3 regions of the Nocardioides eburneus genome follow, and region 2 is predicted to be linked to each of the others. Evidence: predicted binding sites of a transcription regulator. Region 2 holds the regulator's gene; each other region holds the start of a gene.

Region 1 (6,599 bases), on a different contig from region 2:
CGCCGTCCTCAAGAAGCTCGTCGAGACCGGTCAGCTCGACCCGACGCTCGAGACGGTCATCATCAACACCGGCCACGGCCTCAAGACCCTCGACGCGGTCAGCGGTGCGGTCGGTCCCGCGGCGACCATCGCGCCGTCGTACGACGCCTTCGCGGAGACCGGCATCGGACAGGCCTGAGCCGGTCGGCCGGATCCGGCCGCACCATGCCCGGCGGTTCTCCGTGCGCTGTTAGCGCGGGGTTAACAATCGTCCGGTAGCACAGGGGTATGAGCGCACGCCCCGACCCCACGCCCTCGCAGGAAGCCAAGTGGCTCGGCCTCGTCGCCGCGACCGCCGGTGTCGCGGGCGCGGTCGGTGTCATCGGGGCCGCCGCCGGCGCCGGCTTCGTGACGCTGCTCAAGCGGCAGGCCGCGCACGCCCGCGACGTCATCGGCAAACCGCTCGGCGAGACCGCGCCCGACGCGGACAAGACCTACAAGAAGACGTACGGCGGCACCCCGGTCGAGCTGCTGCTCCTCGGCGACTCGATCGCGGCGGGCCTGGGGGCCGAGACCCCGAAGGGCACCCTCGGCGCCCGGCTCGCGAAGGGGATCGCCAAGAGGACCGAGCGTCCGGTCCGACTTCGGACGGAGGCGGTGGTCGGCGCCGAGACGTCGATGGTCGCCGAGCAGGTCGCCGGCCTGCCGCCGACCTATCGTCCCGATGTCGCCGTCGTCATCGTCGGCGGCAACGACGTCACCCACCGGGTGCCGGCCAGCGAGTCGGTCGCCGACCTCGTCGAGATCGTGTCGACGCTGCGCGAGCGCGGCGCCCAGGTCGTCGTCGGCACCTGCCCGGACGTCGGCGCCGTACGCCCGCTGCCACAGCCGCTGCGCACCCTCGGGCGGCGCGTCGCGCGCCAGCTCGCCGAGCGGCAGGCCGAGGGTGCCCTCGCGGCGGGGGCGCACGTCGTGTCGCTGGCCGAGGTCGTCGGCCCGTTCTTCATCACCAACCCCGACGAGATGTTCAGCATCGACCGGTTCCACCCCAGCGCCGCCGGCTACAAGCGGACCGCGAAGGCGATGCTGCCGTCCGTGCTTGCGGCTCTCGGCTACGTCGAGGAAGTGCCCTTCGGCCACCTGCTCCCGATCTCCGAGCCGGTGCCCGAGGCCGCGGCCGACGATCCCGAGCCGGATAATCCGGGACGTTCGGGTCGGTCTACTCGCGAGTAACCGACTCGAACGTACCGGAGTACCTCGCCTCGTGAGGTCATCACGACCCCGGGCAGCGCGAGGACCTGATCGCGTTCTACGAGCGCCGCGGCTACCGCCGGACGGGGGAGATGTCGCCCTTCCCCTACGGCGACGAGCGCTTCGGGATCCCGCAGCGCGACGATCTGCAGTTCGAGCGTCTGGTCAAGCCGCTCGACTGAGCCAGCGACCTCAGGCGTTCTCTTGCACTCGCCTAGGCCGAGTGCTAAACATGAGGCTGGCACTCGTAGCATGAGAGTGACAACGCAGGACCGGTGACGTTGAGGCTCCGTGTGATGGCGAGAAAGGGTTCGCCAAAGCCGGGGTCGGCCGTCGCGGGCAACCCATCGGTCTGACGTCCAACGAACTTCCCAAGCGAAGGATCGCAGGAGCAATGCCGAAGCTGATTGCTTTCAACGAGGAGGCCCGCCGCGGGCTGGAGAAGGGTATGAACACCCTCGCCGACGCGGTCAAGGTCACCCTCGGCCCCAAGGGCCGCAACGTCGTGCTCGAGAAGAAGTGGGGCGCCCCCACGATCACCAACGATGGTGTCTCCATCGCCAAGGAGATCGAGCTCGAGGACCCCTACGAGAAGATCGGCGCCGAGCTGGTCAAGGAGGTCGCGAAGAAGACCGACGACGTCGCCGGTGACGGTACGACGACGGCGACCGTCCTCGCCCAGGCGCTGGTCCGCGAGGGCCTGCGCAACGTGGCCGCGGGTGCGAACCCGATGGGCCTCAAGCGCGGCATCGAGGCCGCCGTGGCTGCCATCTCCGAGCAGCTGCTCGGTCAGGCCAAGGAGGTCGAGACCCGCGAGCAGATCGCGGCGACGGCCACCATCTCCGCCGGTGGCGACACCACCGTCGGCGACGCCATCGCCGAGGCGATGGACAAGGTCGGCAAGGAGGGCGTGATCACGGTCGAGGAGTCGAACACGTTCGGCATCGACCTGGAGCTCACCGAGGGTATGCGCTTCGACAAGGGCTACATCTCGGCGTACTTCGTCACCGACCCGGAGCGCATGGAGACCGTCCTCGAGGACGCGTACATCCTCATCGCCAACCAGAAGATCTCGAACGTCAAGGACCTGCTGCCGGTCCTGGAGAAGGTCATGCAGAGCGGCAAGCCGCTGCTCATCCTGGCCGAGGACGTCGACGGCGAGGCCCTCTCGACGCTGGTCGTCAACAAGATCCGCGGCACCTTCAAGTCCGTCGCCGTCAAGGCCCCGGGCTTCGGTGACCGCCGCAAGGCCATGCTGCAGGACATCGCGATCCTGACCGGTGGCCAGGTCATCTCCGAGGAGGTCGGCCTCAAGCTGGAGTCGACCGGCATCGAGCTGCTCGGCCAGGCCCGCAAGGTCGTCATCACCAAGGACGAGACCACCATCGTCGAGGGTGCGGGCGACGCCGGCCAGATCGAGGGTCGGGTCAACCAGATCCGTGCCGAGATCGAGAAGTCGGACTCCGACTACGACCGCGAGAAGCTCCAGGAGCGCCTCGCCAAGCTGGCCGGCGGCGTCGCCGTCATCAAGGTCGGCGCGGCCACCGAGGTCGAGCTCAAGGAGCGCAAGCACCGCATCGAGGACGCCGTCCGCAACGCGAAGGCGGCCGTCGAGGAGGGCATCCTCGCGGGTGGTGGCGTGGCGCTCGTCCAGGCCAGCAAGCAGGCCTTCGAGAAGCTCGAGCTCGACGGTGACGAGGCCACCGGTGCCAACATCGTCAAGGTCGCCGTCTCGGCGCCGCTGAAGCAGATCGCCGTCAACGCCGGCCTCGAGGGCGGCGTCGTGGCGGAGAAGGTCGCCGGCCTCGAGCCGGGTCACGGCCTCAACGCCGCCACCGGTGAGTACGTCGACCTGCTGGCCGCGGGCATCATCGACCCGGCCAAGGTCACCCGCTCGGCGCTGCAGAACGCCGCGTCGATCGCCGCGCTGTTCCTCACCACCGAGGCCGTCGTGGCCGACAAGCCGGAGAAGGCCGCCCCGGCGGGCGACCCGACCGGCGGCATGGGCGGCATGGACTTCTGAGTCCGAGCACCAGCTCACGCAGGGCCCTTCCTTCTCCAGGAGGGGCCCTGCGGCCGTCTCAGGACCTCGTCGCCCTCTCAGGAAGCCACCCGGTGAACTCTCAGGTTCGCCCGCGTGAATGATGGAGACATGAGCACCCAGGCTCCGCGAGAGGACGGCCCCGACTATCGGCTGCTCGTTCTCGCGGCCATCGTTCCCGTCCTGGTGATCGCCGCGATCCTCGTCCGTGTGATCGCGAACCGTCCCCACGACTCCAACGCCCACCCGGCGACCCTGACCCTCAACGTGCCGGCGCAGGCGCCGACGACCCCCTGCGGCACGCCCGACGCCAGCGCCCTGGCCGCACAGGCGAGCGCGGTGGAGGCCACCGTCACCTCGATCGACGGCAGCACCGTGACGTTCCAGCCCAAGCGGTTCTTCCGCGGCAGCGCCGAGCGCGTCCAGCTGCGACAGCTCGGCGACGCGACGCCGAGCGCGCTGCAGCTGCCGACCTTCGAGCAGGGCCGGACCTACCTCCTGGCCGCGGGGAGCGACGGCACCCTTGCCGGCTGCGGCCTGAGCGGCCCCGAGTCGTCGTCGCTCGAGAAGCTCTACACGAGCGCGTTCGGCTGACCTGCCGGCCCGCTGTCGCGGCCCGACGGCCACGCCACGGCGGAGCGGCGCCCGTCCGTCGTGTGACCGTTCTGACGCTGCGCGTGTATCCCCACGTCCGCCACCAGCGGTGGAGCATCATGGGGGCATGAGCCCCAGCGTCGCGCCCCGGACGGAGCAGAAGTCCCTCACCCCACCGCCGCCGCGTCGGTCGCCGGTGAGGTGGGCCGTGGGCGCACTCGCAGCCGCCGTGGTGGTCGTGGCCGCGGTCGCGTCGGTCGTGCTCTGGACCCATGAGGACTCCAAGGGCCACCCCGAGGACGACGGCGGCCTGAAGGCGGCGCCCTCGTCGGCGCCGTCCGCCGGCGCGTCCACGGCGCCCTCGACCGGGGCCTCCGCGACCGCCGGGCCCGGGGCGACGAAGCCCGTCGTCCTCACGGTGGTGCCCCAGCGGGGCCGCTGCCTGCTCCCCAGCGCCGACCGGCTCAAGGCGAGCGCCGCTCTCGCCTTCCAGGGCACCGTCGCCGAGATCGACCGAGGCGACCACACCGCCGTTCTCGACGTGACGCGGTGGCTCTACGCCGACGGCTTCGGCGGCACCGACACGGTCCGTGTCGACCTGCCGGCGGCCGGGACGGAGTCGACGCCGACCTTCAAGGTCGGCCACACCTACCTCGTCGCCGCCACCGGTGAGGGCCAGGTCATGGGCTGTGGCTTCTCGGGCGAGAAGAGCGGTGACCTGTCCACCCTCTACGGCCGCGCCTTCGTCTGAGCCGCACGCGACGGACGATGACCCTCCACGGACTCCTTCTCGCGGCCGGCGCCGGCCGACGGATGGGTCGGCCCAAGGCGCTGGTCGACGACTGGCTGCCGCGCTCCGTCGCGGTCCTGCGCGGGGGTGGGTGTGACGACGTCACCGTCGTCCTCGGCGCCGCCGTCGAGGAGGCCCGGCCACTGCTTCCCGACGACGTCCGGGTCGTCGTCGCGATGGACTGGGCCACGGGCATGTCCGCGTCGCTGCGCGCCGGTCTCGACGCCCTGGCCGCGCAGCACCACGGCGCCGCGACCGGAGCCGCCGACGCCGCGCTCGTCCACCTGGTCGACCTGCCCGACGTCGGCGCCGACGTCGTCGGCCGCGTGGGACGGTTGGCCGCCCCGGACGCGCTCGCGCGGGCGTCGTACGACGGCGTGCCGGGTCATCCCGTGCTGATCGGGTGCGACCACTGGGCGGGTGTCGTGGAGACCCTGGTCGGCGACCAGGGCGCGAAGGGCTACCTCGCCGCGCACGGCGCAGCCCTCGTGGAGTGCGGTGACCTGGCCGGGGGACAGGACGTCGACCGCCGCTGACGTCAGGTCGTGAGTGTCAGCGCGGTCCATGGGCCCCGCTGACACTCACAACACGAGGCCGCGACCGCTCGGCGGAAGACCCAACCGTGACCCAACGCACATCCGGCTACGCTCGAGATCATGGAGGAGCTCGACGCGGTGCCAGATCCCGTCCCGGACCCGGGAGCCGTGTCGGAACGGCTCGGATCGACGGGCTACCTGTCCGACCCGGAGCTCGCGACGGTCGTCTTCCTGGCGTTGCGGATGCAGCGGCCGCTCCTCCTCGAGGGTGAGCCGGGGACGGGCAAGACCGCGCTGGCCGAGGCGATCTCCGAGGCGTTCGCGCTGCCGCTGGTGAGGCTGCAGTGCTACGAGGGCATCGACGCGACCCAGGCGCTCTACGACTGGGACTTCCCCCGTCAGATCCTCCACCTGCGTGCGCTCGAGGCCGCCGGCCAGGCCCGCAACGGACAGAGCGTCGAGGAGGCCGAGAAGAGCCTCTACGACGAGCGCTTCCTGCTCGCCCGGCCGGTCCTCGCCGCGCTCCAGCAGAGCCCCGCAGTGCTTCTCGTCGACGAGGTCGACCGCGCCGACGACGAGTTCGAGGCGTTCCTGCTCGAGGTGCTCTCGACCTACCGGGTCTCGATCCCCGAGCTTGGGACGGTGGCCGCCGCCGTACCCCCGATCGTCGTCCTCACCTCCAACCGCACCCGTGAGCTCCACGACGCCCTCAAGCGGCGCTGCCTCTACCACTGGATCGACCATCCCGGCCTCGAGCGCGAGGTCGCGATCGTGCGCAGCCGTGCGCCGGAGGTCTCCCGTGAGCTCGCCGAGCAGGTCGTCGGTGTCGTGCAGCAGCTGCGGAGCGACAGCCTGCAGAAGCCACCCGGGGTCGCCGAGACCCTCGACTGGGCGCGGGCGCTCCACCACCTCGGCACCCAGCGGCTCGACCTCGCCACCGCGGCCGCCACGCTCGGCGCGCTCGTGAAGTATCGCGAGGACGCCGACCGCGTCCGTGCCGCGCTCGACCGGATGCTGGCATGAGAACACCCCACGACGCCGACGAGGTCTTCCTGGCGTTCACCCGGGCGCTGCGCGCGGCAGGGGTGCCGGTGACGCAGGACCGTGCGCAGGGCTATCTCGAGGCGGTCTCGATCGTCGGCGCCGGCGACGCTGCGGCGGCCTACGCCGCCGGCCGGGCCACGCTCTGCGCCGGCCCGGACGACCTCGCCCGTCACGACCAGGTGTTCGAGGCGTGGTTCGGCGTCCTCGACCCGCGGCTGACGCCGCCACCGGTCGCTAGGGTGATGACGGCGGCTCAACTTCCCGAGACCGCCGGGACCGGAGATGAGGGGGCTGGTCCCGACGGTGAGCCGGTCCGGGCCCGGGCCAGCGATGCCGAGGTGCTCCGTCACCGCGACGTCGCCGG
Region 2 (6,599 bases):
GACTTCTGGCCGTTCGGCAGGTCGGTCTGCGTGATGTCGCCGGTGACGACGATCTTGGAGCCGAAGCCGAGCCGGGTGAGGAACATCTTCATCTGCTCGGGGGTGGTGTTCTGCGCCTCGTCGAGGATCACGAACGAGTCGTTGAGGCTGCGCCCACGCAGGAACGCCAGCGGCGCGACCTCGATCGTCCCGGCCGCCATCAGCTTGGGGATCAGCTCGGGATCGAGCATGTCGTGGAGCGCGTCGTAGAGCGGTCGCAGGTAGGGGTCGATCTTCTCCGTCAGGGTGCCGGGCAGGAAGCCGAGCCGCTCCCCGGCCTCGACCGCCGGCCGCGACAGGATGATGCGGTTGACCTGCTTGGACTGCAGCGCCTGGACCGCCTTCGCGACCGCGAGGTAGGTCTTGCCGGTGCCGGCCGGCCCGATGCCGAACGTGATCGTGTGCTTGTCGATCGCGTCGACGTAGCGCTTCTGGTTGAGCGTCTTCGGCCGGATCGAGCGCCCGCGGTTGGAGAGGATGTTGAGCGAGAGCACATCGGCCGGGCGCTCGGTGGTCTCCGCGCGGAGCATGCCGATGACGCGCTCGACGGTCTCGCCGGTCACGCCTTGGCCGGTCCGGATGATCTGGACGAGCTCCTCCAGCACGCGCTCGACGAGCGCGATCTCGGAGGGCTCGCCGTGGAGCGTGATGCGGTTGCCGCGGACATGGACGTCGGCGTCGAAGCTGCGCTCGAGGATGCCGAGATATTCGTCGGCGGGACCGAGGACGCTGACCATGTCCACGCTGTTCGGCACGACGACCGTGTGGCGGGTGACGGGCCTGCCGTCGCGCGTGGGCTCGCGCGTGGTGTCGTCGGCGGAGCGGGGGTCTGGGGAGCGATCGGTCATGGATGCCCGATGACGGGCCCTTTCGGTGCGGCTGCGGAACTGTTCCATGCTACGCATCCGAACGGTTCCGGCCCACCTGAGATTCCCGCCGTACGCCGCGGTGCAACCCCGGCGGGCCGAGTCGCGTCTCCTCGGCGTGGGGCCGCGACACGGCCTCACGCCGGCGGGGAGGATGGAGACATGAGCGAGCAGACCAGCCCGGTGACCACGCGGCAGCGCCTCCGCCTGATGGGCGGCGTCGTCTCCGCAGCAGGCGCCCTCGCCGCCCTCGCGGCCTGCGGAGGCGGCTCGAGCGCCACCGACCCGGCCGCACAGACATCGCCGAGCTCCCCGGCGGCCTCCTCCCCCGCGGCGTCCTCGTCCACCGACACGGGCTCGTCGGACGGCTCGTCCGGAGCGACCACGACGGTGCCGGTCTACCTCCTCGGCGACTCGCCGACCGGGCCGCGCCTCTTCCGCGACTCCGCCGAGGTGCCGCAGGACGCGCCGCTGACCGGCGCCGTGCAGTACCTCATGAGCGGCCGGTCCGCGGACCCGGACTACCGGTCGGCGTACCACTCCGGCGCCTTCGGCGACGTCACCTACGACACGCAGAAGGGCTTCACCGTCGCGCTCGCCGACGACTCGCTCGAGCAGGCCGGCGGGATGAGCAAGAAGGAGGCCATGGTCGCCGTCCAGCAGCTCGTCTACACGCTCGAGGCCGTGCAGGGCACGAAGAACGCCCCCGTCACGGTCGTCGCCGACGGCGCGCCCACGCGGCTCTTCGGACTCAACACCGCCAACGGCCTCGAGCCGGTCGACGAGCTCGACGTCCTCAACCTGGTCAACGTGCTCTCCCCCGGCGAGGGTGGCGAGGTCAGCGGGTCGTTCGTCGCGAACGGGCTCGCCAGCTCGCCCGAGGCGACCGTGCCCTGGACGGTCACCGACAGCAAGGGCAAGGTCGTGAAGAAGGGCTTCGCGACCGCGGACGGGTGGATGGACAAGCTCTATCCGTGGAAGGCGACGGTGGACGTCTCCGACCTCGCGCCCGGCGACTACACCTTCACCGCCTCGACCGACGACCCGTCCGGTGGCGCCGAGGGTCACGGCCCCTCGAAGGACACCAAGACGATCACCGTCTCCTGACCGGCTGAGGTCACCTGGCCGAGTTGAGAGGCCTCCCGCGGGGCTGGAGGAAACTCGCGCGAGACGAACTCGGCTGCTCGTTCTCCAGACTTCGCCGGGTGGAGGCTAGGCCCAGCGGGCGGTGCGGGCGAGGAGCGCGGCGACGGCGGCGAGGCCGGCGGTGGAGGTGCGAAGCACCTCCACCCCGAGGCGTACGGCGACCGCGCCGGTCGCCTCGAAGGCGGCGATCTCGTCGTTGGTGAGGCCGCCCTCGGGGCCGACGACGACCACGACCTCGCCGTCGGCCGGGACGGTGACGGAGGAGAGCGGCAGACCGCCCTCCTCATGGAGCACGACGGCCGCGGCCGCCCCACCGAGGATCGCCGCCACCGTCTCGGTGGTCGCGAGCGGCTCGACGACCGGGAACCACGAACGGCGCGCCTGCTTGGCCGCCTCGCGGGCGGTGGCGCGCCACTTCGCGAGGGACTTCTCCGCGCGCTCGCCCTTCCACACCGCGACCGAGCGGGACGCCGCCCAGGGCACGATGCGTGCGGCGCCGATCTCGGTGAGCACCTCGACGGCGAGCTCGCCGCGGTCACCCTTGGGCAGTGCCTGGACGACGGTGAACGCCGGTTGCGGCCGCTCGCCCGCGACGACCTCCTCGACGGTGACGGTCATGGACCGCTTGCCGGTCGAGGCGACGGCGCCGGTCACCGACAGTCCCTCGCCGTCGGTCAGGACGACGCGCTCGCCGACCCGCAGGCGGCGTACGGCGACGGCGTGGTGCGCCTCGTCGCCGTCGACGCTCACCTGGTCACCGAGGGCGACGCCGGCCAGCGAGGGGACGAGGTGGACAGGGAGCGACATCGGTGACCCGAGGCTCAGTGGCCGAACGCGTCGCGCAGCCGGCCGAAGACACCGCGCCCGGACGCACGCAGCTGGCCCTCCGCCGCCTCCTCGCCGCGCAGGGCGGCGAGCTGGTGCAGCAGGTCCTCCTGCGCCGGGTCGAGACGGGTGGGCGTCTCGACGGCGACGGTGACGACGAGGTCGCCGCGCCCGCCGCGCAGGCCGGGGACGCCCCGCCCGCGCAGGACGTGCTCGCTGCCGGACTGGGTGCCGGGACGCAGCTCGAGCTCGAACGTGGTCTGCAGGTCGGTCTTCTGCGGGCCCTCCTCGCCGACGAGGTCGGACTCGAGGGTCGGCAGCGTCAGCGTGGTGCCGAGCGCCGCCGCCGTCATCGGCACCGTGACCGTGCAGTGCAGGTCGTTGCCGTGGCGGGAGAACGTCGGGTGCCTGGCGACGTGGATCTCGACGTACAGGTCGCCAGCGGGTCCACCACCGGGGCCGACCTCGCCCTGCTCGGCGAGCTGGACGCGCGTGCCGTCGTCGACACCGGCCGGGATCTTCACGGTCAGTGTGCGGTGGGAGCGGACCCGGCCGTCGCCACCGCAGTCGCGGCAGGGGTCGGGGATGATCGTGCCGAAGCCCTTGCAGGCCGCACAGGGCCGCAAAGTGCGGATCTCGCCGAGGAACGAGCGCTGGACATAGGCCACCTCACCGGCGCCGTGACAGGTCTCGCACGTCACGGGGCGGCTGCCGGGCGCCGTACCCTCGCCGTGGCAGGTCTCGCAGACCACCGCGGTGTCGACCTTGAGCTCGCGGGTGACGCCGAACGCCGCCTCCGCCAGCTCGACGTCGAGCCGGATGAGGGCGTCCTGGCCGCGGCGTACGCGCGGACGGGGCCCGCGCCCGCCGGCGGTGCCCCCTGCGGCGCCGCCGAAGAAGGCGTCCATGATGTCGGTGAAGGAGAAGCCCGCGCCCTGGGCACCGAAGCCGCCGCCGAAGACGTCACCGCCCCGGTCGTACGCCGCCCGCTTCTGCGGGTCGCTCAGGATCTCGTAGGCGTGCGAGATCTCCTTGAACTTGTCCTGCGACTCCGGGTCGGGGTTGACGTCGGGGTGGTATTGACGCGCCAGCTTGCGGTACGCCTTCTTGATGGCGGCGTCGTCCGCGTCGCGGTCGACGCCGAGCAGCTCGTAGGGGTCCAACTTCTCCCTCATCGCGTGAGATCCGGTAGGTGTTTCAGGTGGTGCTGGTCTGGTTCTGCGCGTCGCGGCTCGATGGCGGCGGTCAGGCCTCGTCGAGGATCCGCGACAGGTAGCGTGCGACGGCCCGCACGGCCGCCATCGACCCGGGGTAGTCCATCCGGGTGGGGCCCACGACACCGAGCGTGGCGATGGCCTCGTCGCCGGGGCCGTAGCCGGTGGCGACGACGCTCGTCGAGGACAGCTCCTGGTAGGGCCCCTCGGCACCGATGCGGACGGTGACGAGACCGCCCGCGGTGGCCTCGCCCATCAGCTTGAGCAGCACGACGTGCTCCTCGAGCGCCTCCAGCAGCGGGCGTACGGCGGTGTCGAAGCTGTCTCCGAAGCGGGCGAGGTTGCTCGTGCCGCTGACCGCGATCCGCTCGTCGCTGCGGTGGTCGCTCATCGCCTCGACGAGCGCCTCCACCACGACGGCGGTGATGCCGCCGTCGGCGGCGGGCCGGTCGGCCCGCGACATCCGCTCGGCGGCCTTCCGCAGCTCGTCGGCGGCGGCGCTGATCAGCTGGCCGCCGGCCGCACGGTTGAGCCGGGAGCGAAGGTCGAAGAGTGCCTCGTCGGTGATCTCGGCAGGCAGCTCGACGACGCGCTGCTCGACGCGGCCGGTGCTGAGGATCAGCACCAGCAGGAGTCGGGTCGGCGCCAGCGCGACGACCTCCACGTGACGCACCGTCGACCGGCTCAGCGTGGGGTACTGCACGATCGCGACCTGGCGGGTGAGCTGGGAGAGCAGCCGGGTCGAGCGCTGGACGATGTCATCGAGGTCGACGGCACCCTCGAGGAAGCTCGAGATCGCGCGCTTCTCGGCCGACGACATCGGCTTCACCGTGGTCAGCCTGTCGACGAAGAGCCGGTAGCCCTTGTCGGTCGGGACGCGGCCGGCGCTGGTGTGGGGCTGGGTGATGTAGCCCTCCTCCTCCAGCACCGCCATGTCGTTGCGGACCGTCGCCGGGGACACGCCCAGCCCGTGACGCTCGACCAGCGCCTTGGAGCCGACCGGCTCCTCGGTGCGGACGTAGTCCTCCACGATCGCCCGGAGCACGGCGAGCCTGCGGTCGTTCTGCATCCGTCGCCTCCTCCGGCCTGGCACTCATTCCTGGCGAGTGCCAAGACTACCCGCCTCCCCCAGGGCGACGGCCAGACGACACCCTTGCCAGACCACCCCGACGCCCTTTAGGTTAGGCTCACCTAACTATCGAATCGTGAGGTGGAGATGACCCGCACGTACGCCGACCTGGCCGCACCGGCGGCCCTTGCCCGCAGCATCCTGTCGTGCCCCGCCGAGGTCGACCTGGTCGTCGACGGCGTGCCGCATCCCCTTGCCGACGACACCCGGCTGCCGATGCAGGACCTGGCCGGCGTCCCGACCTTCGCGTGCACTCCGGGCGGCGCGCTCTCGCGGGCCGGCGCCGACGGCCTTCACGTCGTCGTGACGGTGCGCAGCGGCCTCGGGCCCGCCGCCTCGTCGCTGCGCGAGCCGAGCCTCGCGATCGCCGGGCGTCTGCGCCCAGACGGCCGCGAGGCCTGCCAGTGCTGCGACGAGATCCGCGACCGCCTGGTCGTCGACCTCGACCTCGTCGCCGTCGTCCGCGGCGGGGAGCGGACCGCCGTCGCCGTGGAGGACTTCCTCGACCCTGCGCTGCACCTCAACCCGGGCTACCTGCAGCGCGCCGTCGAGCACGCCAACGACCACCACGGGGACGAGCTGCGACACGCGGTCGCCTCGCGCACCGGCGTACGACCGCGCTCGATCGTCGCCGTCCACCTGCGCGACCTCACCCCACGCAGCGTCGAGGTCGCGTGGATCACCGCCGAGGGCGGGACCCGGACCGTGCTGCGCTTCCCGAGCGTCGCCCGCACGCCGGAGGAGCTCGGCGACCTGCTGCGCCGCGCGCTCCACCCCGGGTTGTGCTGAGCCGCGCTGGAGCCCCAGGCGACGCGGTCAGCCCTGCGGCGCGCGGACGCCGCGGAAGGTCATGACCCGCCGCTCCTCGAACCCGAGCGCGCGATAGACCCTGATCGCGCCGAGGTTCTCCGACGCGGCATGGAGGAACGCCCTCTCGCCCCGCGCGCGTACGCCGGCCACGACCGAGCGCACCAGCCGCGCCGCGAGCCCCTGACGGCGGTGGTCGGGGTCGGTCGCGACGGCACTGATCTCGGTCCAGCCCTCCGGGTGCATCCGCTCCCCCGCCAGCGCGATGAGCCGGCCCTCCCGGCGGAGACCGAGGTAGGTGCCCATCAGCGGCGTGCCCGAGCGGAACGGTCCCGGCTTCGTGCGGCTCACGAGGTCGACCATGTCGTCGACGTCGGCGCTCCCGAGGACCACGAGCTCAGGGTCGAGGTCGGCCTCCACCCGGTCGGTGGCGAGCATCTGCACGCCGGTGCCGCCTCCGACGCTCCATCCCGCCGGAGCCGGCACGTCGTCGCCGGTGATCAGCACCTCGCCACCGGGGCCGACCAGGGCGGCCAGGTCCGCCCAGGCCTGCGGGTCCTGAGGGTCGGCGAG
Region 3 (6,599 bases), on a different contig from region 2:
CTTCTGCGTCGCCACCGACGACTCCATCGAGGTGTCCTCGCTGCTGGAGCCGAGGTCGAAGGTCGGATTGAACCCGCCCCACAGGAAGCAGAAGAGGGTGAGGATCACGAGTACGCCGCCGGAGGCTGCCGCGGTGCGGCCCGGTCGGCGGCCGAGCTGCTGGCCGACCCAGGCGAAGCGGCTCGCCGTCGGCTCCTGGCGCCACTTCTTCGACGGCCAGAACAGGGCGCGGCCGAGGACGGTGACGACGGCGGGGACCAGCGTGAGGGCGGCCACCAGGGTGACGGCGACCGCGATCGCCAGCGACGGGCCGATCGAGCGGAAGATGCCGAGCGAGGAGAGCACGAGGGTCAGGAAGGCGACGAAGACGGCGCCGCCGGCCGACGCGATGGCCTCGCCGGCGCGCTCGAGCGCATGGGCGACCGCGGCGCGGTGCTCCTCGCCCTCGCGCATCCGCTCGCGATAGCGGAAGAGGAAGAAGAGGATGTAGTCGGTCCCGATCCCGAACAGCACCACGATGAGGATGACGCTCGTCGAGTCGTCGGTCTTGAGGTGGAAGATCTTGGCCGCCCAGTCGATGAGGCCGTTGGCGATGGTCGAGACCAGGCCGACGAGCACGATCGGCATGAGGGCGATCAGGACGCTGCGGAAGATGATCGCGAGCAGCACGATGATGAGCAGGAACGTCGCCGCGCCGACGATCGCCTCGGCGTTCTTCCCCGACTGGGACTGGTCATAGCTCTGTGGCAGCGTCCCGGTGGTGAGCGCCTCGAGGCCGGTGCCGTCGGTGAGCTTCTTGAGCTGATCGCGCTGGTCGGTGACCTGATCGAAGTCCTTCTGCGACTGGCCGGTCACCCCGTCGGCGAGGTCGATGTTGACGATGGCGACCTGCTTGGTCGGTGAGACCTGCACGCCCTCCGCCCGGGTGAAGTCGGAGCCGAGCTTCAGCCCCTTCATCACCTGGTCGATCTTCGCGATGTCGGCGGTGCCGAGCGCCTTGCCGTCCGTCCGGTCGAAGACGACGGTCGCTCCCGTGTCCTGCTGCTGCGGGAACGCCTTCTCCGTGAGCTGCGCGGCCTTGATCGACTCATAGTGCTTCGGCAGGAAGTCCGACTGGTCGGTGGTCGCGTGGATCGTGGGCGCCGAGACGACCACGATCACCGCGAAGACGATCCAGGCGGCGATGACATACCAGGGATGGCGGGCGACGAAACGGCCCAGAGCACCGAACATGCCGCCCAAGTTATCCGCGCCGGGTGAACGTGCTCGCGGGGATACGTCAGCAAGCCGGCACGACAAATGTCACAAGCGGGGGCGCGGTCCGGCGTACGACGCCAGGTCGCTGCCCGCGCGGGTCATCGGTCCGGGCAGCGGGTGGCGAGCCAGTCGTCGACCTCGGCGAGGAGCGCGCGCCGCCGGTCAGCCGGCAGGAAGCTCGCGACGACCGCGTTGCGGGCCAGGTCGGCCAACTGGTGGTCACTGAGCCCGAAGGTGTCGGCGACGGCCAGGAGGTTGTCGTCGGCATACCCGCCGAAGTAGGCCGGGTCGTCGGAGTTGATCGTGACGAGCGCGCCCGTGTCGAGCAGCGCCGGCAGCGGATGGTCGGCCAGGGTCTCGACACCCTTGAGCCGGACGTTGGAGAGGGGGCACACGGTCAGAGGCACCCGCTCGGCGACCAGCCGCGCCATCAGGGCCGGGTCCTGCAGCGCGCGTACGCCGTGGTCGATCCGCTCCGCGCCGAGCAGGTCGAGCGCCTCGGCGACGCACTCCGGACCGCCCTCCTCGCCGGCGTGGGCGACGCGGTGCAGTCCGAGCTCCTTCGCCCGGGCGAAGACGTCGACGAACTTCGCGGGCGGGTTGCCGACCTCGGTGGAGTCCAGGCCGATGCCGACGATCGGGGCGTCGAGCGCGACGAGCTGCTCCAGCACCTCGCACGCCTCCTCGGCGGGACGGTCGCGGAGGAAGCAGGCGATGAGGGTGCTGGTGATCCCGGCGTCCTCGCCACGGCGGAGCCCCTCGGCGAGACCGGTGACGACCTCCGCCAGCGCGACGCCGCGGACCAGGTGGGCCTGCGGGTCGAAGAAGATCTCCGCATGGCGTACGCCGCCGGCGGCCGCTCGGCGCAGGTAGGTCTCCGCGAGCAGGGTGAAGTCGGCAGCCGTCCGCAGCACCGCCATGTTGTCGTAGTAGAGGTCGAGGAAGCTCTGCAGGTCGGTGAAGTCGTAGCGCGCCCGCAGTTCCTCCACGCCGGCGTAGGGGAGCGTCACGCCGTTGCGCTCCGCCAGGGCGACGATCAGCTCGGGCTCGAGGGTGCCTTCGATGTGGAGGTGGAGCTCGACGGTCGGAGGGGTCTCGAGAACAGGCATGGGCCCCACCCTAGGTGCCGCCGGCCGCGCGCCGTCAGGAGGCAGCGGTGAGCGGCTCGACGCGCAGACAGGTGCCCTCGCCGGCGACCCGGGTGAGCACGATCGTCGCCTCCTCCGGGCCTTGGAGGCCGAGTCGCCTGCGGAGCGTCTCGGGCGTGATCGCCACGCCGCGCTTCTTGATCGTGAGCCGGCCGACGCGGCGCTCGCGGAGTGCGGCGCGCAGCTGCTTCTCCCGGTAGGGCAGCTCCTCGATCACGCGGTAGCCCTTCGCGAACGGCGTGGTGTACGCCGCGTCACTGGTCACGTAGGCGATGTGCTCGTCCAGCAGGCCGCCCTGCACGCCTGCGGCCACCGCGGTGACGAGGCCGGCCCGGATGACCGCGCCGTCGGGTTCGTAGAGGAACGCGCCCAGCGGCTGCACGGCGGCCCCGGGGTCGTCCTCCGACGTCAGGGTGGCGAGGCCGCCCTCGCCGATGACCGTGGCCCGCCGGTCCGTCGTGGCGAGCATCCCGGACCACAGCGCCGCCTCCTTGACGTCGCCGTGGTCGCTCACCCACTCCGCCTCGACGCCGGCGGGGACCAGCTCGTGGGGGATGCCGGGCGCGACCTTGACGCACGAGTCCCGGCGCAGCAGCGTCTCGACGAAGGACCACGAGGGCGTCCAGCCCTCCGCGTCGAACAGTCGTCCTCGGGCGCCCCGGCGGGCCGGGTCGGCGAACGCGACCGCGAAGGGGGAGTGGTCCACCTCGGTCGCGTCGGCGACCTGCACGGCCCCCGGGAGATCGAGCGCCGCCAGGTTGGCGCGCGCGACGGCGACCCGGACCGGGTCCAGGTCGACGCCCGCCGCCGTGATGCCGGTCCGCGCGGTGGCGACCAGGTCGCCGCCGATCCCGCAGCCGAGGTCGATGACGCTCGCCGCGCCGAACGCGGCCAGCCGGGCGGCGCGGTGCTCGGCCACCGCCCGGCGGGTCGCCTGCTCCAGGCCGTCCGGGGTGAAGTACATCCGCGCCGCGTCGTCGCCGAGCTTCGCCCGCCCCTTGTCGCGGAGCTCGACCTGGGTCAGCGCCGCGGCGACGTACGCCGGCGCCGCGGTCCGGCGCAGGGCGGTCTGCACCGCCAGCGACGCGCCACCGGTCGCGGTGAGCTTGGTCGCTCGGGTCAGCAGCGCCTGCCCCTCGTCGGTGAGCAGCCACTCGAACGCCTCCAGATCCACCCCTCGATCGTCCCAGGTCCGGCCGCCGGCGAGCCGGCGACCCGGGCCGGACTTCCGTAGGACGGCTCGTTCGACCGACTACCCTGGCACTCCGTCGAGGTGAGTGCTAACGTCTGGCTTGGCACTCTCACCTTGAGTGTGCCAACAGCTTGCGAGCCGGGTGCGACCCCCGCGACGGCGTACGAGGCAACGCGCAGGCGACACGTGCATGCACCGCATGCACAACCCAATCACCCGCAAGTGTGACCCTGTTGATTGAAAGGGGAGGTCGACACCATGTCGATCAACATCAAGCCTCTCGAGGACCGGATCGTCGTCAAGGCGGTCGAGGCCGAGCAGACCACCGCCTCGGGTCTGGTCATCCCGGACACCGCCAAGGAGAAGCCGCAGGAGGGTGAGGTCCTGGCGATCGGCCCGGGCCGCATCGACGACAACGGCAACCGCGTCCCGCTCGACGTCGCTGTCGGTGACAAGGTCATCTACAGCAAGTACGGCGGCACCGAGGTCAAGTACGCCGGCGAGGAGTACCTCATCCTCTCCGCGCGCGACATCCTCGCGGTTATTGCCTGATTTCCGAGTCGTGAGTGTCAGCGAGGGCCCCGGGCCGCGCTGACACTCACGACTCGATCCGTTTCGAAGGAGAAACAATGCCGAAGATCCTGGAGTTCGACGAGAACGCCCGCCGTGCCCTCGAGCGCGGTGTCGACGCGCTCGCCAACGCCGTCAAGGTGACGCTGGGCCCGAAGGGTCGCTACGTCGTCCTCGACAAGAAGTGGGGCGCCCCGACCATCACGAACGACGGTGTGACCGTCGCGCGTGAGGTCGAGCTGGACGACCCGTTCGAGAACCTCGGTGCGCAGCTGACCAAGGAGGTTGCCACCAAGACCAACGACATCGCCGGTGACGGGACGACGACCGCGACGGTCCTCGCCCAGGCGATGGTCCACGAGGGTCTGCGCGCGGTCGCCGCCGGCGCGAACCCGATGGGCCTCAAGCGCGGCATGGACCAGGCCGCGGCCGCCGTCGGCGACGCGCTGCGCGCCGCCGCCCGCGACGTCGACAGCAAGGAGGACATGGCTGCGGTCGCGACCATCTCCTCCCGCGACAGCCACATCGGCGAGCTGCTCGCCGAGGCCTTCGACAAGGTCGGCAAGGACGGTGTCATCACCGTCGAGGAGTCCAACACCACGGGCACCGAGCTCGAGTTCACCGAGGGGATGCAGTTCGACAAGGGCTACATCTCGCAGTACTTCGTGACCGACCCGGAGCGCATGGAGGCCGTCCTCGACGACCCCTACATCCTGCTCCACCAGGGCAAGATCTCCTCGATCCAGGAGCTGCTGCCCCTGCTCGAGAACGTCATCCAGGCCGGCAAGCCGCTCTTCATCCTCGCCGAGGACGTCGACGGCGAGGCCCTTTCGACCCTGGTCGTCAACAAGATCCGCGGCACGTTCAACGCCGTCGCGGTGAAGAGCCCCGCGTTCGGTGACCGCCGCAAGGCGATCATGCAGGACATCGCGCTCCTCACCGGCGGTCAGGTCGTGGCGCCCGAGGTCGGCCTCAAGCTCGACCAGGTCGGCCTCGAGGTGCTGGGCTCGGCCCGCCGCGTCGTGATCACCAAGGACAACACGACCATCGTCGACGGTGGCGGCGACGCCGCGGCGGTCGAGGGTCGGGTCAAGGAGATCAAGGCCGAGATCGAGAACACCGACTCCGACTGGGACCGCGAGAAGCTCCAGGAGCGCCTCGCCAAGCTCGCCGGCGGCGTCTGCGTGATCAAGGTCGGCGCCCACACCGAGGTGGAGCTGAAGGAGAAGAAGCACCGCATCGAGGACGCCGTCTCCGCGACGCGTGCCGCGATCGAGGAGGGCATCGTCCCCGGCGGTGGCTCCGCGCTGATCCACGCTGTCTCCGTCCTGGAGAAGGACCTCGGTCTCGAGGGCGACGAGGCCGTCGGCGTACGCATCGTGCGCAAGTCGGCCGACGAGCCGCTGCGCTGGATCGCCGAGAACGGTGGCGAGAACGGCTACGTCATCACCACCAAGGTCCGCGACCTGGGTGCGGGACAGGGCTACAACGCCGCCACTGGTGAGTACGGCGACCTGGTCGCCCAGGGCGTCCTCGACCCGGTCAAGGTCACCCGCTCCGCGCTGGTCAACGCCACCTCGATCGCGGGCATGCTGCTCACGACCGAGACCCTGGTCGTCGACAAGCCCGAGGAGGAGGAGCCCGCGGCCGCTGCCGGTCACGGTCACGGTCACGGTCACTGATCGACCGCCTTTCCGCATCGAGTCGGCGTCCATGGACGCCGACTCGATGTCATTTCTCCCGCGAGTCGGCGTCCCTGGACGCCGGCTCGCAGGCATTTCACGCCGGATCCCTGCCCGGTCTTCCCGTGTCCCCTCTCTCTGCGTCTATGATGTCTACTGACTTAGTAGAGAAATAAGGGGAGGTGGCCGGTGACAGCCGACGTGGAAGCCCAGGTGGCGCAGGACGCCACGGCCGGGGACGTCCCCGGTGTGCCATTGGTCCACCGTGCGGGTGACGCGGAGCTGCTCGCGGCTCGACTCGTGCCGCGACGCAAGCCCGGCCAGTGGATCTCGGCGGCGATCGTCCTGGTCGTCGTCGCGCTGGTGATCCGCAGCCTCGTCACCAACCCGCGCTACCAGTGGGACGTGGTGCGCCACTTCTTTCTGCGGCCCTCGATCCTGGAGGGTCTGCTGCTGACCCTGTGGCTGACCGCTGCCGTGCTGGTCGTGAGCTACGTGATCGGGATCGGGCTGGCGGTCATGCGGCTCTCCGGCAACCCCGTCCTCAAGACGGTCAGCTTCGTCTACGTGTGGCTCTTCCGGTCCGTGCCGCCGCTCGTGCAGCTGCTGTTCTGGTTCGAGCTCGCCTCGCTCTACCCGAGGCTGAGCCTCGGCATCCCGGGGGTCAAGACCTTCGCCACGGTCGACACCGCCCACCTCTTCACCGCGCTGCTCGCCGCCTTCGTCGGCCTCACCTTCGACATGGCCGCG

What was found. Region 2 encodes HrcA, which represses chaperone genes, less so after heat shock. Its sites were predicted from a motif close to TTGGCACTCGNNNNNNNCGAGTGCCAA; they were not measured.
Region 1: groL (chaperonin GroEL) is a predicted target of HrcA. The motif match lies at 1,434-1,460, and genes of this name have one in related genera.
Region 3: groES (co-chaperone GroES) is a predicted target of HrcA. The motif match lies at 3,663-3,689, and genes of this name have one in related genera.

What each region holds. Positions count from the first base shown of each region.
Region 1 covers NZ_JBFPJR010000004.1:7,287-13,885, forward strand. The annotation lists gene thrC (threonine synthase) at 1-178, shown strand, start outside; gene AB3X52_RS02955 (SGNH/GDSL hydrolase family protein) at 268-1,212, shown strand; gene groL (chaperonin GroEL) at 1,625-3,253, shown strand; gene AB3X52_RS02965 (hypothetical protein) at 3,383-3,865, shown strand; gene AB3X52_RS02970 (hypothetical protein) at 3,993-4,616, shown strand; gene AB3X52_RS02975 (nucleotidyltransferase family protein) at 4,634-5,191, shown strand; gene AB3X52_RS02980 (AAA family ATPase) at 5,312-6,214, shown strand; gene AB3X52_RS02985 (vWA domain-containing protein) at 6,211-6,599, shown strand, end outside.
Region 2 covers NZ_JBFPJR010000020.1:8,651-15,249, reverse strand. The annotation lists gene AB3X52_RS12245 (PhoH family protein) at 1-887, opposite strand, end outside; gene AB3X52_RS12240 (Gmad2 immunoglobulin-like domain-containing protein) at 1,068-2,012, shown strand; gene AB3X52_RS12235 (16S rRNA (uracil(1498)-N(3))-methyltransferase) at 2,118-2,858, opposite strand; gene dnaJ (molecular chaperone DnaJ) at 2,873-4,051, opposite strand; gene hrcA (heat-inducible transcriptional repressor HrcA) at 4,122-5,159, opposite strand; gene AB3X52_RS12220 (hypothetical protein) at 5,301-6,008, shown strand; gene AB3X52_RS12215 (GNAT family N-acetyltransferase) at 6,036-6,599, opposite strand, start outside.
Region 3 covers NZ_JBFPJR010000016.1:956-7,554, forward strand. The annotation lists gene AB3X52_RS10665 (MMPL family transporter) at 1-1,233, opposite strand, end outside; gene AB3X52_RS10670 (adenosine deaminase) at 1,356-2,366, opposite strand; gene AB3X52_RS10675 (class I SAM-dependent methyltransferase) at 2,401-3,579, opposite strand; gene groES (co-chaperone GroES) at 3,856-4,149, shown strand; gene groL (chaperonin GroEL) at 4,227-5,849, shown strand; gene AB3X52_RS10690 (amino acid ABC transporter permease) at 6,039-6,599, shown strand, end outside.